DNA from 2 places in the Bacillus sp. K7 genome. Region 1 is predicted to be linked to the other one. Evidence: predicted binding sites of a transcription regulator. Region 1 holds the regulator's gene; the other holds the start of a gene.
The links. Region 1 encodes CtsR, which represses protease genes until heat stress. Its sites were predicted from a motif close to ATGGTCAATAAAGGTCAAACA; they were not measured.

Region 2: a site for CtsR is predicted at 1,388-1,408, ahead of clpP (ATP-dependent Clp endopeptidase proteolytic subunit ClpP). Genes of this name have one in related genera too.

Annotation. Positions count from the first base shown of each region.
Region 1 is NZ_CP096406.1:96,495-104,135, forward strand. It holds rRNA gene M1D98_RS00545 (16S ribosomal RNA) at 1-742, shown strand, start outside; rRNA gene M1D98_RS00550 (23S ribosomal RNA) at 913-3,840, shown strand; rRNA gene rrf (5S ribosomal RNA) at 3,968-4,083, shown strand; gene ctsR (transcriptional regulator CtsR) at 4,333-4,797, shown strand; gene mcsA (protein-arginine kinase activator protein McsA) at 4,811-5,368, shown strand; gene M1D98_RS00570 (protein arginine kinase) at 5,368-6,459, shown strand; gene clpC (ATP-dependent protease ATP-binding subunit ClpC) at 6,456-7,641, shown strand, end outside.
Region 2 is NZ_CP096406.1:3,232,799-3,240,439, reverse strand. It holds gene M1D98_RS16615 (MazG nucleotide pyrophosphohydrolase domain-containing protein) at 1-1, opposite strand, end outside; gene M1D98_RS16610 (LOG family protein) at 117-692, shown strand; gene clpP (ATP-dependent Clp endopeptidase proteolytic subunit ClpP) at 741-1,337, opposite strand; tRNA gene M1D98_RS16600 (tRNA-Arg) at 1,607-1,682, shown strand; gene M1D98_RS16595 (DUF3231 family protein) at 1,835-2,350, shown strand; gene M1D98_RS16590 (DMT family transporter) at 2,627-2,947, opposite strand; gene M1D98_RS16585 (DMT family transporter) at 2,947-3,282, opposite strand; gene M1D98_RS16580 (TetR family transcriptional regulator) at 3,362-3,946, opposite strand; gene aspP (aspartate/proton symporter AspP) at 4,041-5,603, opposite strand; gene M1D98_RS16570 (glycoside hydrolase family 32 protein) at 5,711-7,264, opposite strand; gene sacB (levansucrase) at 7,341-7,641, opposite strand, start outside.

The DNA.
Region 1 (7,641 bases):
AGTCCACGCCGTAAACGATGAGTGCTAAGTGTTAGGGGGTTTCCGCCCCTTAGTGCTGCAGCTAACGCATTAAGCACTCCGCCTGGGGAGTACGGTCGCAAGACTGAAACTCAAAGGAATTGACGGGGGCCCGCACAAGCGGTGGAGCATGTGGTTTAATTCGAAGCAACGCGAAGAACCTTACCAGGTCTTGACATCCTCTGACAATCCTAGAGATAGGACGTCCCCTTCGGGGGCAGAGTGACAGGTGGTGCATGGTTGTCGTCAGCTCGTGTCGTGAGATGTTGGGTTAAGTCCCGCAACGAGCGCAACCCTTGATCTTAGTTGCCAGCATTCAGTTGGGCACTCTAAGGTGACTGCCGGTGACAAACCGGAGGAAGGTGGGGATGACGTCAAATCATCATGCCCCTTATGACCTGGGCTACACACGTGCTACAATGGACAGAACAAAGGGCAGCGAAACCGCGAGGTTAAGCCAATCCCACAAATCTGTTCTCAGTTCGGATCGCAGTCTGCAACTCGACTGCGTGAAGCTGGAATCGCTAGTAATCGCGGATCAGCATGCCGCGGTGAATACGTTCCCGGGCCTTGTACACACCGCCCGTCACACCACGAGAGTTTGTAACACCCGAAGTCGGTGAGGTAACCTTTTAGGAGCCAGCCGCCGAAGGTGGGACAGATGATTGGGGTGAAGTCGTAACAAGGTAGCCGTATCGGAAGGTGCGGCTGGATCACCTCCTTTCTAAGGATATATTACGGAATATAAGACCTGGGGTCTTATAAACAGAACGTTCCCTGTCTTGTTTAGTTTTGAAGGATCATTCCTTCGAAACGTGTTCTTTGAAAACTAGATAACAGTAGACATCACATTCAATTAGTAAGACAAGATATCACATAGTGATTCTTTTTAACGGTTAAGTTAGAAAGGGCGCACGGTGGATGCCTTGGCACTAGGAGCCGATGAAGGACGGGACGAACACCGATATGCTTCGGGGAGCTGTAAGCAAGCTTTGATCCGGAGATTTCCGAATGGGGAAACCCACCACTCGTAATGGAGTGGTATCCATATCTGAATTCATAGGATATGAGAAGGCAGACCCGGGGAACTGAAACATCTAAGTACCCGGAGGAAGAGAAAGCAAATGCGATTCCCTGAGTAGCGGCGAGCGAAACGGGATTAGCCCAAACCAAGAGGCTTGCCTCTTGGGGTTGTAGGACACTCTGTACGGAGTTACAAAGGAACGAGGTAGATAAAGAGGTCTGGAAAGGCCCGCCATAGGAGGTAACAGCCCTGTAGTCAAAACTTCGTTCTCTCCTGAGTGGATCCTGAGTACGGCGGAACACGTGAAATTCCGTCGGAATCCGGGAGGACCATCTCCCAAGGCTAAATACTCCCTAGTGACCGATAGTGAACCAGTACCGTGAGGGAAAGGTGAAAAGCACCCCGGAAGGGGAGTGAAAGAGATCCTGAAACCGTGTGCCTACAAGTAGTCAGAGCCCGTTAACGGGTGATGGCGTGCCTTTTGTAGAATGAACCGGCGAGTTACGATCCCGTGCAAGGTTAAGCAGAAGATGCGGAGCCGCAGCGAAAGCGAGTCTGAATAGGGCGCATGAGTACGTGGTCGTAGACCCGAAACCAGGTGATCTACCCATGTCCAGGGTGAAGTTCAGGTAACACTGAATGGAGGCCCGAACCCACGCACGTTGAAAAGTGCGGGGATGAGGTGTGGGTAGGGGTGAAATGCCAATCGAACCTGGAGATAGCTGGTTCTCTCCGAAATAGCTTTAGGGCTAGCCTCAAGGTAAGAGTCTTGGAGGTAGAGCACTGATTGGACTAGGGGCCCCTACCGGGTTACCGAATTCAGTCAAACTCCGAATGCCAATGACTTATCCTTGGGAGTCAGACTGCGAGTGATAAGATCCGTAGTCGAAAGGGAAACAGCCCAGACCGCCAGCTAAGGTCCCAAAGTATACGTTAAGTGGAAAAGGATGTGGAGTTGCTTAGACAACCAGGATGTTGGCTTAGAAGCAGCCACCATTTAAAGAGTGCGTAATAGCTCACTGGTCGAGTGACTCTGCGCCGAAAATGTACCGGGGCTAAACGTATCACCGAAGCTGCGGACTGTTCTTCGAACAGTGGTAGGAGAGCGTTCTAAGGGCTGTGAAGCCAGACCGGAAGGACTGGTGGAGCGCTTAGAAGTGAGAATGCCGGTATGAGTAGCGAAAGAGGGGTGAGAATCCCCTCCACCGAATGCCTAAGGTTTCCTGAGGAAGGCTCGTCCGCTCAGGGTTAGTCGGGACCTAAGCCGAGGCCGAAAGGCGTAGGCGATGGACAACAGGTTGATATTCCTGTACCACCTCCTCACCATTTGAGCAATGGGGGGACGCAGGAGGATAGGGTAAGCGCGGTATTGGATATCCGCGTCCAAGCAGTTAGGCTGGGAAATAGGCAAATCCGTTTCCCATAAGGCTGAGCTGTGATGGCGAGCGAAATATAGTAGCGAAGTTCCTGATTCCACACTGCCAAGAAAAGCCTCTAGCGAGGTGAGAGGTGCCCGTACCGCAAACCGACACAGGTAGGCGAGGAGAGAATCCTAAGGTGATCGAGAGAACTCTCGTTAAGGAACTCGGCAAAATGACCCCGTAACTTCGGGAGAAGGGGTGCTCTGTTAGGGTGCAAGCCCGAGAGAGCCGCAGTGAATAGGCCCAGGCGACTGTTTAGCAAAAACACAGGTCTCTGCGAAGCCGTAAGGCGAAGTATAGGGGCTGACGCCTGCCCGGTGCTGGAAGGTTAAGAGGAGCGCTTAGCGTAAGCGAAGGTGCGAATTGAAGCCCCAGTAAACGGCGGCCGTAACTATAACGGTCCTAAGGTAGCGAAATTCCTTGTCGGGTAAGTTCCGACCCGCACGAAAGGCGCAACGATCTGGGCACTGTCTCAACGAGAGACTCGGTGAAATTATAGTACCTGTGAAGATGCAGGTTACCCGCGACAGGACGGAAAGACCCCGTGGAGCTTTACTGCAGCCTGATATTGAATGTTGGTACAGCTTGTACAGGATAGGTAGGAGCCTTGGAAACCGGAGCGCCAGCTTCGGTGGAGGCATCGGTGGGATACTACCCTGGCTGTATTGACCTTCTAACCCGCCGCCCTTATCGGGCGGGGAGACAGTGTCAGGTGGGCAGTTTGACTGGGGCGGTCGCCTCCTAAAAGGTAACGGAGGCGCCCAAAGGTTCCCTCAGAATGGTTGGAAATCATTCGCAGAGTGTAAAGGCACAAGGGAGCTTGACTGCGAGACCTACAAGTCGAGCAGGGACGAAAGTCGGGCTTAGTGATCCGGTGGTTCCGCATGGAAGGGCCATCGCTCAACGGATAAAAGCTACCCCGGGGATAACAGGCTTATCTCCCCCAAGAGTCCACATCGACGGGGAGGTTTGGCACCTCGATGTCGGCTCATCGCATCCTGGGGCTGTAGTCGGTCCCAAGGGTTGGGCTGTTCGCCCATTAAAGCGGTACGCGAGCTGGGTTCAGAACGTCGTGAGACAGTTCGGTCCCTATCCGTCGCGGGCGCAGGAAATTTGAGAGGAGCTGTCCTTAGTACGAGAGGACCGGGATGGACGCACCGCTGGTGTACCAGTTGTTCTGCCAAGGGCATCGCTGGGTAGCTATGTGCGGACGGGATAAGTGCTGAAAGCATCTAAGCATGAAGCCCCCCTCAAGATGAGATTTCCCATTCCGCAAGGAAGTAAGATCCCTGAAAGATGATCAGGTTGATAGGTCTGAGGTGGAAGTGTGGCGACACATGGAGCTGACAGATACTAATCGATCGAGGACTTAACCACATTTTGATTGATGTCACATCTGTTATCTAGTTTTGAGAGAACACTCTCTAAAAGGCGGAAAGAAACTCCGCTAAGGGCTCTCACATCCTGTGAGAAACGCCCAGTACCTTCATCATGAAGGCATTTGTTTGGTGGCGATAGCGAAGAGGTCACACCCGTTCCCATGCCGAACACGGAAGTTAAGCTCTTCAGCGCCGATGGTAGTCGGGGGTTTCCCCCTGTGAGAGTAGGACGCCGCCAAGCACAAGTAATTGAAAAAGAGCAGCTCATCAGAGCTGCTCTTTTTTGTGTTCTAGTTTGTTGTATCATAAAATTTGATTTGATTGTATAATATAATAACTTTACCCTGAATTTTAAACCGGCAATCAGGTTTTATAGGCCGGTAAAGTGGAAATAATAAAGGATAGAGCGAGAAAGTTGAAAATTCTCGAGAAACGCCTTATAGTAAGATTAAAGTCAAATATAGTCAAAGTCAGTAAAGGAGGGGGTTGAGTGGGACATAATATTTCTGACATCATTGAGCAATATTTAAAACGCGTGTTAGATCAAAATGGCAAGGAAATTTTAGAGATTAAACGAAGCGAAATTGCAGATAAATTTCAATGCGTTCCTTCCCAAATAAATTATGTCATCAACACCAGATTTACAAGCGAGAGAGGATATATCGTTGAGAGCAAACGCGGGGGCGGCGGTTACATCAGAATCATTAAGATTAAAATGAATAGTGAAGTTGTCCTGATCAATAATATTATTTCACAAATTAATACCCATTTGTCTCAAGCAGCCTCTGATGACATTATTTTAAGGCTATTAGAAGACAAGGTGATTTCAGAAAGAGAAGCAAAAATGATGGTCAGCGTGATGGACCGCTCGGTTTTACACATTGACTTGCCTGAACGTGATGAATTAAGAGCGAGAATGATGAAGGCTATGCTGACTTCTTTAAAATTAAAATAAGCAGGTGAAAAGATTGATTTGTCAAGAGTGCCACGAGAGACCAGCCACTTTTCACTTTACAAAGGTTGATAACGGAGAGAAAAAAGAAGTTCATATTTGTGAACAATGTGCCAAAGAAAATAGTGATTCATATGGTATAAGTGCAAATCACGGTTTCTCTATTCATAATTTACTTTCAGGTTTGCTGAACATGGATTCTTCATTCCAAAAAGCAGGAACTCAAATGTTCAGTCAATCAGAACAAATATCTGCTTGTCCAAAATGCGGAATGACCTTTCAGCAGTTTAGAAAAACGGGCCGTTTTGGATGCTCTGAATGTTATAAAACATTTCATAGCAACATTACACCTATCTTACGTAAAGTACACAGCGGAAACACCGTTCATGCTGGGAAAATACCGAAACGCATTGGAGGCAATCTTCATGTCAGACGGCAGATTGACATGCTGAAAAAAGAATTAGAATCCTTAATTCACCAAGAAGAATTTGAAAACGCAGCTCATGTGAGAGATCAAATTCGTTCATTAGAACAATCACTCAAGAGTACAGATAGTGAGGAGGAACAGGGGTAATGTCGCTAAAGCATTTTATTCAGGACGCACTGAGCAGTTGGATGAAGCAGAAAGGACCTGAAAGTGACATTGTACTCAGCAGCCGCATACGTTTAGCAAGGAACTTTGAACAAATACGGTTCCCTACGCGGTATTCCAATGAAGAGGCCTCATCCATCATACAGCAGTTTGAAGATCAGTTTTCAGAACAAGAAATTCCCGGAATCGGCAAATTCGTTCTGATCAGAATGCATGATGCACAGCCTTTAGAAAAGCGTGTACTTGTTGAAAAACATCTCATCAGTCCGAATCTGACAGAATCTCCATTTGGCGGTTGTTTGCTTTCTGAAAATGAAGAAGTAAGCGTCATGTTAAATGAAGAGGACCATATTAGAATTCAGTGTCTTTTTCCCGGGTTTCAGCTTTTAGAAGCAATGAAAGCCGCAAACCAGGTTGACGACTGGATTGAAGAAAAAGTTGATTATGCATTCAATGAACAAAGAGGATACTTAACCAGCTGTCCTACAAATGTAGGTACGGGTTTAAGGGCTTCAGTCATGATGCATCTGCCGGCATTGGTTTTGACTAGGCAAATAAATCGAATTATACCGGCAATTAATCAATTAGGCTTAGTTGTTAGAGGAATTTATGGGGAAGGCAGCGAAGCAGTAGGAAATATCTTTCAAATTTCAAATCAGATCACGCTTGGTAAGTCAGAACAGGATATTGTAGATGACCTTAACAGTGTTGCTGCCCAGCTGATTGAACAAGAACGTTCTGCCCGAGAAGCCCTTTATCAAACCTCTAAGATTGAACTTGAGGATCGTGTGTATCGATCTTACGGAGTCTTGTCCAATTGCCGGATGATAGAAACGAAAGAAACTGCAAAGTGCCTTTCAGATGTCCGGTTAGGCATAGATCTAGGCATTATTAAAGGACTTTCAAGCAACATACTTAATGAACTAATGATTTTGACACAGCCAGGATTTTTACAGCAGTATTCGGGAGGCGCTTTGCGTCCAAATGAAAGGGACATTCGAAGAGCAGCTCTTATCAGAGAACGGCTTCACTTGGAAATGAATGGGAAAAGACAGGAGGATGAATCGATATGATGTTTGGAAGATTTACAGAACGAGCTCAAAAAGTATTGGCGCTTGCACAGGAAGAAGCACTTCGATTAGGTCATAATAACATTGGCACTGAGCATATTTTATTAGGACTGGTACGAGAAGGAGAAGGGATTGCTGCTAAAGCTCTAGAAGCGCTTGGACTTGGTTCAGATAAAATTCAAAAAGAAGTTGAAAGTTTGATCGGTCGCGGACAGGAAATGTCCCAAACGATTCATTACACTCCTAGAGCTAAGAAAGTCATTGAGCTTTCAATGGATGAGGCAAGAAAACTCGGTCATTCGTATGTTGGAACAGAACATATTCTTCTTGGGCTGATTCGCGAAGGAGAAGGTGTTGCTGCAAGAGTTCTGAATAATCTTGGTGTCAGCTTAAATAAAGCAAGACAGCAAGTCCTCCAGCTTCTTGGAAGCAATGAAACAGGATCATCAGCGACAGGAACAAACAGCAATGCGAATACGCCTACGCTTGATAGCTTGGCAAGGGACTTAACTGCTATTGCGAAGGAAGACAGCCTAGATCCTGTAATCGGGAGAAGCAAGGAAATTCAGCGTGTGATCGAAGTGTTAAGCCGCAGAACGAAAAACAACCCTGTACTCATTGGTGAGCCAGGTGTAGGTAAAACGGCAATCGCGGAAGGGTTGGCACAGCAAATTATTAATAACGAGGTTCCAGAAATCTTACGTGATAAACGTGTGATGACATTAGACATGGGAACAGTTGTTGCCGGCACTAAATATCGCGGTGAATTTGAGGATCGCCTGAAGAAAGTCATGGATGAAATTCGCCAGGCAGGAAACATCATTCTATTCATCGATGAGCTCCATACCTTAATCGGAGCGGGCGGAGCAGAGGGTGCCATTGATGCATCTAACATTTTAAAACCTTCACTTGCTCGCGGCGAACTTCAATGTATTGGCGCGACGACTCTTGATGAATACCGTAAATATATTGAAAAAGATGCAGCATTGGAACGACGTTTTCAGCCGATCCAGGTTGATCAGCCATCTGCAGATGAAAGTATTCAAATTTTACAAGGTCTGCGTGACAGATATGAAGCCCACCACCGTGTTTCTATCACTGATGATGCCATTGAAGCTGCGGTTAAGCTTTCCGATAGATATATTTCTGACCGCTTCCTTCCAGATAAAGCAATTGACTTGATTG
Region 2 (7,641 bases), 750 kb from region 1:
CCATCATCACTCCGCATTCTTTATGTATTTCATATTGATATTATCACATGAAGATGGGACAATATATAGTGTATTTTTGAATGTCTGGCACGATATATAGATACGGAGATGAAAAAATGAAAACCATTTGTGTATTTGCGGGGTCAAACCCGGGGGGAAATGAAGCGTATAAACGAAAAGCGGAAGAGCTTGGCGCCTACATGGCTGAGCAGGGAATCGGCCTTGTCTATGGGGGCTCCCGCGTAGGCTTGATGGGCGCGATTGCTGACGCAATAATGGAAAACGGCGGGACTGCGATCGGGGTCATGCCGAGCGGTTTGTTCAGCGGGGAGGTTGTCCATCAAAACCTGACTGAGCTGATTGAAGTAAACGGGATGCATGAACGGAAAGCCAAAATGAGCGAGCTGGCTGACGGTTTTATCGCCATGCCGGGCGGTTTCGGTACATATGAAGAATTGTTTGAAGTGCTTTGCTGGGCACAGATCGGCATCCACAAAAAGCCGATCGGACTGTACAATGTCAACGGATATTTTGAACCGATGATGAAAATGATCAAATACAGCATTCAAGAAGGGTTTTCTAACGACTCGCACCTTAAGCTGATCCACAGCTCTTCACGGCCGGATGAGTTAATTGAGCAAATGCAGAACTACTCGTATCCGATTTTAGAGAAAAAGTGGACGGAAATCTAAAAGTAATGAAAAAACCTGCAAGAGACATAGCTCTTGCAGGTTACAGTATTACTTTTGCTCTTCTGTGTTGCGAGTCAGAATTTTATCAATCAAGCCGTATTCGAGCGCTTCTTCAGCAGACTTGAAGTTATCGCGGTCTGTGTCGCGTTCGATCACTTCAAGCGGCTGGCCAGTACGCTCAGCAAGAACTTTGTTTAATTTGTCGCGAAGCAAGAGAATGCGTTTCGCGGCAATTTCAATTTCTGTCGCCTGACCTTGCGCACCGCCAAGCGGCTGGTGAATCATGACTTCACTGTTTGGTAGCGCATAGCGTTTGCCTTTTTCTCCGGCAGCAAGCAGGAACGCGCCCATTGATGCAGCCATACCGATACAAATGGTAGATACCTTCGGCTTAATAAACTGCATGGTATCATAGATCGCCATACCGGCTGTAATTGAGCCGCCCGGGCTGTTGATGTAAATAGAAATATCTTTTTCAGGGTCTTCCGCTTCTAAGAATAAAAGCTGTGACACGATGGAGTTCGCAACGTTGTCATCAATCGCAGATCCAAGCATGATGATACGATCCTTCAATAGACGAGAATAAATGTCATACGCTCTTTCCCCGCGGTTCGTTTGTTCAATGACTGTAGGTATTAAATTCATAATGCTCCTCCTTCACCTTTTAGGTAAGTATGTAGTTACATGATACATTTTTGGTCAATAAAGGTCAAACAAAAAGCTGGCTTGACACGCAAAGTCTTCTCTTTTTCCCATTTTCCCCAAAAATACAAGGGTTCAAACCATCGTATGCCAGATTGCCAAATAAGATGATGTGATAGATGAAAAAACGGTCTGCTGAAATAGAGGGTTGTTATTTGGATGAACTTATCGTATAATGGGTTGTGCTGACGTTCTCATTACGCAGTCCATATGCGCTCGTAGCTCAGTTGGATAGAGCGGTGGTTTCCGGTACCACGTCTGTCGGGGGTTCGAATCCCTCCGAGCGCGTCCAATAGAACAGCAGAAAGACAAGGGTTTGGCATTTTGCCGCTCTTGTCTTTTTTGTTTGATGTTAAAATTTTTCTCTTCGATACATATATTTTCCTCCTGCTGGGCACGTTAGAGATGTGCGATATTGACATTTGCAAGGAGGATGAAATATGGGTATTTTAAGCGGAAATCCGCAAGAGGAACCGATGCATTATGGTGAGGTTTTCAGCTTGTGGAGTTATGTGATGGCAGGCAACAAAATGATCGGCAATTACCAGATGTTATTGCATCATGTCGGTGATGACGATTTGAAAAAACTGCTTCGTGAGTCCATTGAAAAGTGCCAAGATGAAGTGAAACAAGTCAGCAGCATCCTGAAGGAAAACGGGGTGGCGCTCCCGCCGGCTTCTCCTGAACCGCCGGCTGCGGATCTGAATGATATTCCGCCGGGTGCGCGGTTTCTCGATCCGGATGTGGCAGTCTCATCAGCAGCGCAAAATGCCGCAGGGCTAGTGACATGCAGCAAAATCATGGGAGAGTCAATTCGCGAGGATATTGCCATGATGTTTGGGCAGTTCCATATCTCTAAAGCGGCAACCGGTGCAAAATACTTAAGGCTGCTAAAAAATAAAGGCTGGCTCATCCCGCCGCCGCTTCATCTTCACAACCATCAAGACGAGGCTTAATGGCAAGGGCATATACAGTTGTATATGCCTCAGCGTGTCGACAAACCCTCGCATTCGTTGTCAGGCCTGGCGCGTCGGTGCTCACGAATGACGAAAGGAACGGCGGCTAAATGCTTAAGCGTCCTGCCTAAACGCCGCCGTCATCATATCCTGTGAAAGTCTGCTCCGATGCTCGTCCTTCCTAGACTTCAAGGGTTTTCAATCACGCTGAAAAGATGACAAAATCCTAAAACGAAACAACAATCTGGGGCATATACAGTTGTATATGCCTTTATTTTATGATGAAGACGTAAGACGCAGGCCGATGACACCGGCAAGGATAAGGCCAAGACAAATCAGCTGTGAAAGCTGAAAACGTTCCTTAAACCAGATAAAGCCGACTGCAGATACGCCAATGCTGCCAATGCCGGTCCAGACGGCATAAGCGACTCCAGCAGGCAGGATCTGCATCGCTTGTGAAAGGCAGTAAAAGGATAAGCCAAATCCAACAGTCATTACTATGATCGGCCACTTTTTTCTTGTTCCATCTATATATTTCATGGCGACGGCAGCTATAATTTCTTCTATGCCGGCAACGACTAATAAAAACCATGCCATTACGAGTCACCTCCCGACTGTGTTTTGCTTTCTTTCGTGAAGAGCTTCATTCCTAAAATGCCGGCCAGCAATAAAGCTAAAAAGAACATTTGCGCTGCTGAGAAGGATTCGCCCAAAACAAAGCCGGTGATATATGTTCCGACGGTTCCGATTCCGACAAATACAGTGTACGCCGCGGCCATGGGGATTTTTCGATAAGAGCGGATCAACAGCATAAAGCTGATCGCGATCAAAATCAAAATCATGATCCAATCCAAAAGCGAATCGGCATGTTTGAGGGAAGAGGCCCAAACCACTTCTAAAAGTCCTGCAATCAAAACAAGCACCCAGTTCAAAATAAACACCTCTCATTTTATGAATGAACGTCAGTCATTTTTATGTCAGTAAAAAATGAGCGGTATTACCAGTCATTTTTTACACTGTGGCTAAGCTCCGTTTTAAGAAAGTAAAGATTTCTTTTTTAGTCACTTCAATATTCTCATCTTGTTCAAATCCGATATAGAACCGTTCGGCTGTATTCTCGACCAAGTTGATAATCGTTCTGGCCGTCCATTTTGCATTGATTCCTTCCGTTACCTCGCGGCTTTCCATTGCCTTATGGATGACTTTTTCGAGCCAGGAATAATAAGGCTGATAGATCGTCTCCCATTTTTCCATGGAGTGGTCGATCGCAAGCCCGGAGTAACAGAGAACGATAATATCCTTATGGCGTTCGGTAATGAGAAATGTCTCATCAATTAATATATCTAAAACGGTCCAAAAATCCTCGTCTCCATGCAGCCTTCCTTTGATTTGGTCCAGCGTATGGGTGAGAAGATTTTCTGCGATTGCCGGGATGAGGGCATTTTTAGATGAGAAATACAAATAGAACGTTCCTTGGGCAGTGCCGGCCTTTTTGACAATATCTGATATAGAGGCCTTGTCGAGACCTTTTTCAGAAATCACGTCAATGGCAGCCTGCAGAATTTTTTCATATTTGCCCGATGTATGTTTTGGCATAAGGAATCCCTCCATTACTGACTGACTTTCATTCATTTTATCGCCGGTTTAATTGTTTGTAAAGAATAAAGAAGCAAGAAAACCTCTTGCTTCTTTATTGATCATAATCAATGGCGGCTTTCGGGAGCCCGGTATACTTTGCCCAGTAGTAAATCGCAATTGAGCCGATGGCGACCAAAATAAGGTCGACGGGATTGCTGATGATGCCTAAACCGTGTCCGAAAGAACCGATGTAGGAAAAGGCCAGCATCATGATATAAAACCCGATCAGCCACCAGGCAGATTTCAGCTGCTGGGCAAGACTGACATCTTCTTGAGGCGCATATTTGCTGAAAAAGAGATAAACCAAAAACATGATGAGCTGTGAACCGATCAGCCAAGAAACGGTCGTCCATCCTGACCAGTACACGATAAAGGCCGTGAAGATAAAGGAAAGCGGCCCGATAATGCTCATTCCTCTTAAATAAAACGGCCTGTTCAAGTCCTTCGCATTCACCCTGAGCGCTGCTGAGCAAATGGGTGCGATCGCATAGGAAAGGATGAGTGCGACAGAACAGACATTGACGAGCGCGTTCCACGAAGGGAAGGGGAGCGTCCAGAAAATCGACATGGCAAACGATAGCCAGAGTGAAGCGCGTGGTGTTCCCGTTTCTTTATTGACCTTTGAAAATATGCGAAATAATGTGCCGTTCCGCGCCCAGGCGTAAACAAGGCGAGACGTCGTATTCATAAAAATATTCCCGTTTCCACCCGGTGACAAAATAGCGTCTAAAATGACAAGCGTTGCAAGCCAGCCCAAACCGAGCATGACCGCAATATCTTTAAACGGCAATGAAAACTCCCGTCCGATTGCAGGCCAGCCGTTTTTAAGCGTTTCTGTCGGGATTGCGCCAATAAAAGTGACTTGCAAAACAGTATAAATGATGGTGGAAACGATGATGCAAACGATTAAAGCGATCGGGATGTTGCGTTTTGGATTTCGCACTTCGCCTGCAACAGCCACAATCGGGTGCAGGCCCAGGTACGCAAACATCACGCCCCCTGTCGATATCGCAGCCTGAATACCTGTAAAACCAAACGGCGCAAATCCTTCAACAGATAAATTTTGTGCGTTAAAATGAAAGATCAGCACGATAATGATCGTAATCGGGACAATATATTTAAAAATCGATATGATGAAATTTGCCTTAGCGAAAGTTTTGACACTCCAATAATTCAGGAGAAAAAACAAGCATAGCAAGGCAAATTGCAAAAGCCAGCCTGCAATGGTCGGTGAATCAGAGCCTTCTTTGGTCAGGCCGGGAAACCAATAGGCCACGTATTGCCGGACTGCCGTGACTTCAATCGAAATCAGGCTTGTATAAGCGACAATTGTGACAAATGAAATTAAATAACCGACAAGGTGGCCATGTGAATAAACGGGGTATCGAATGATGCCTCCGGTACGGGGCAGAGCGGCTCCGAGTTCAGCGTACACGAGCCCGATTAACAGAATGATGGCTCCGCCGATGATCCAGGAAAAAGCGCCGGAGGGCCCCGCTTTTGAGGCGACATTGCTGACAGCGAACAGCCACGCTGACCCAAAGATTGCCCCCATCCCAATCAAAATCAGATCAAACAGTGACATTGATTTTTGAAAATTTCCTTGTTTAGACATCCGCTTCCTCCTTTGCAACCAGCCTTATATTCCTTACAATGCCCAATATGCAGGAGAGAATACCGCTCTCATCAAAAAACAGATGCAGCACGGGCTGCATCTGTTTTTTATTTATGAATCGTATCCAAATGTTTCACCGTTATCTCTTTAAATGAAGCTGTGCCGCCTTCAGAATAAAGGGTAATGCCTTTATCTTCAGGTCTCGGGAACACTTGATTTGAAAAAACGGTTTTTCCATCGCCGACAAATACTTCTATCGTTGTTTTATCGACGAGAATTTTTAAATGGGTCTTCTGTTTGCTTACATCGAAAGGTGCCTTGCTTTCGACATAGGTATTGCTTTTGTCAGGCTGATTTGCAGCCGCTGCTCTGTTGACATATGCATAGCCGTCTTCGGCGAAAATGCCGACATCAATATGGCGTTTTTGGTCTTCCGACTCTCTCAGCCTGACGCCTGCGTTCTTTAGCTCTGACCAAGAAAGATCCATATCAAGCTGGTACGTATCAGCAGTGATCGACAGTGTTTTTGATCCGCTCACATCCTGATCCTCTATGTGGTCAGTTGAAACAGTCAGCTGCTCTAAAGCTTCGATCGGCTGTGAGACGAGACTGTATGTGCCGTCCTGCTCATGCAGCCGGAGTTCACGTATAACAGAATCTGTGCCATTAAACCCATTCTTCATTGTCGGTGTGTTGTTGGCGTAATCCCAATTGTTCATCCAGGCAAGCGCATACCGCTTTTCTAATGGATCTGTGCTTTTGCCGTCTTCGAACGTCACGCCGCCGTACCAGTCAAAGCCGTAGTCAAGCCATTGCGGTTCAGTCTGATCCGCTGTAAATTCTTTTCCGTCAAAGCTTCCAGTCCAGTAAGCGTACGTATTTGGTTTGCCCCATGGTTTACCGTTCGCGCTGGCACCGAGAACCCACTTATTGGTGCCGTCACTTGCCCGCATCATGTAGAGGTCAGGACATTCCACAATGCCCGCTTGCTCTGGAAAAAATCCGCTTGTGTAATGCCAGTTTTTTAGGTTATCGGATTCATAAAAGCCGATTTTTGTCCCTTCAGCCATGGCCATGACCCATTTGTTATGCTGGTCATCCCATATGACTTTCGGGTCTCTGAAGTCGTCTGTGCCGGGATTAGGCATAACGGGGTTATCACGATAGGACTTGAATGATTTTCCTTTGTCTGTGCTGTACCACAAATGTTGCTCCTGTTTTTTGTCTTTGGCAGAAGGCTGTGTCACAATCGCGACCAGCGCATTTTTCCCGAATCCTGCTGTGTTATTTTTATCGATCACAACAGAACCGGACCAAATATCGCCGTCCGGGTTTGTATATTTCGGAATCGCCACGCCTTCATCGGTCCAGTGCAGCAAATCCTCTGAAACGGCATGGCGCCATTCTGTGCCGTTTCCGTTTGGGTAATCCTGATTATAAAGATAGAAATAATGGTATTGTCCATCAAAATAGATTGGTTTTTGAGGATCATTTTTCCACTTGTCCGGCGTTGTAAAATGATATGCCGCCCGGTAGTCCGGTTTCTGTGTTGATTTTGTTTTTTTGACAGGTTCTTCGTTTGGCAATAAGTCGATAAACAGCAATATTCCTGCAAAGATGAGGAAGACGGTTAGCCATTTGCCTGCTTTTTTATAGTTCATATGGGATTCACCTTTATGATGGAAATAAGAAATAAAAGAAAATGCCAATAGGATATCGGCATTTTCTTTCGCGTTTTTATTTGTTAACGGTTAATTGTCCTTGTTCAAGGATGCTGTCTTTTACAACAGATGTTTTCTTGCCTTTGATGTTCAAGAGGAAGCTTGGCGCAAACGTTGCTTGTTTGTCAGCAAAGAAACCTCTGTTTGTCATGTAGCTTGTAATGACGACATTGTTTCCTTTAGCTTGAGGCACAGCGAAGTGTGAGTAAGTAAAGGTCACATCGTTAGGATCAAGATCCATTTTTAACACAAGGCCTGTTTTGTTTAGCGGCTTGTATGGGCCTGTTAAGGAATTAGAAACATAACCAAGCATATAA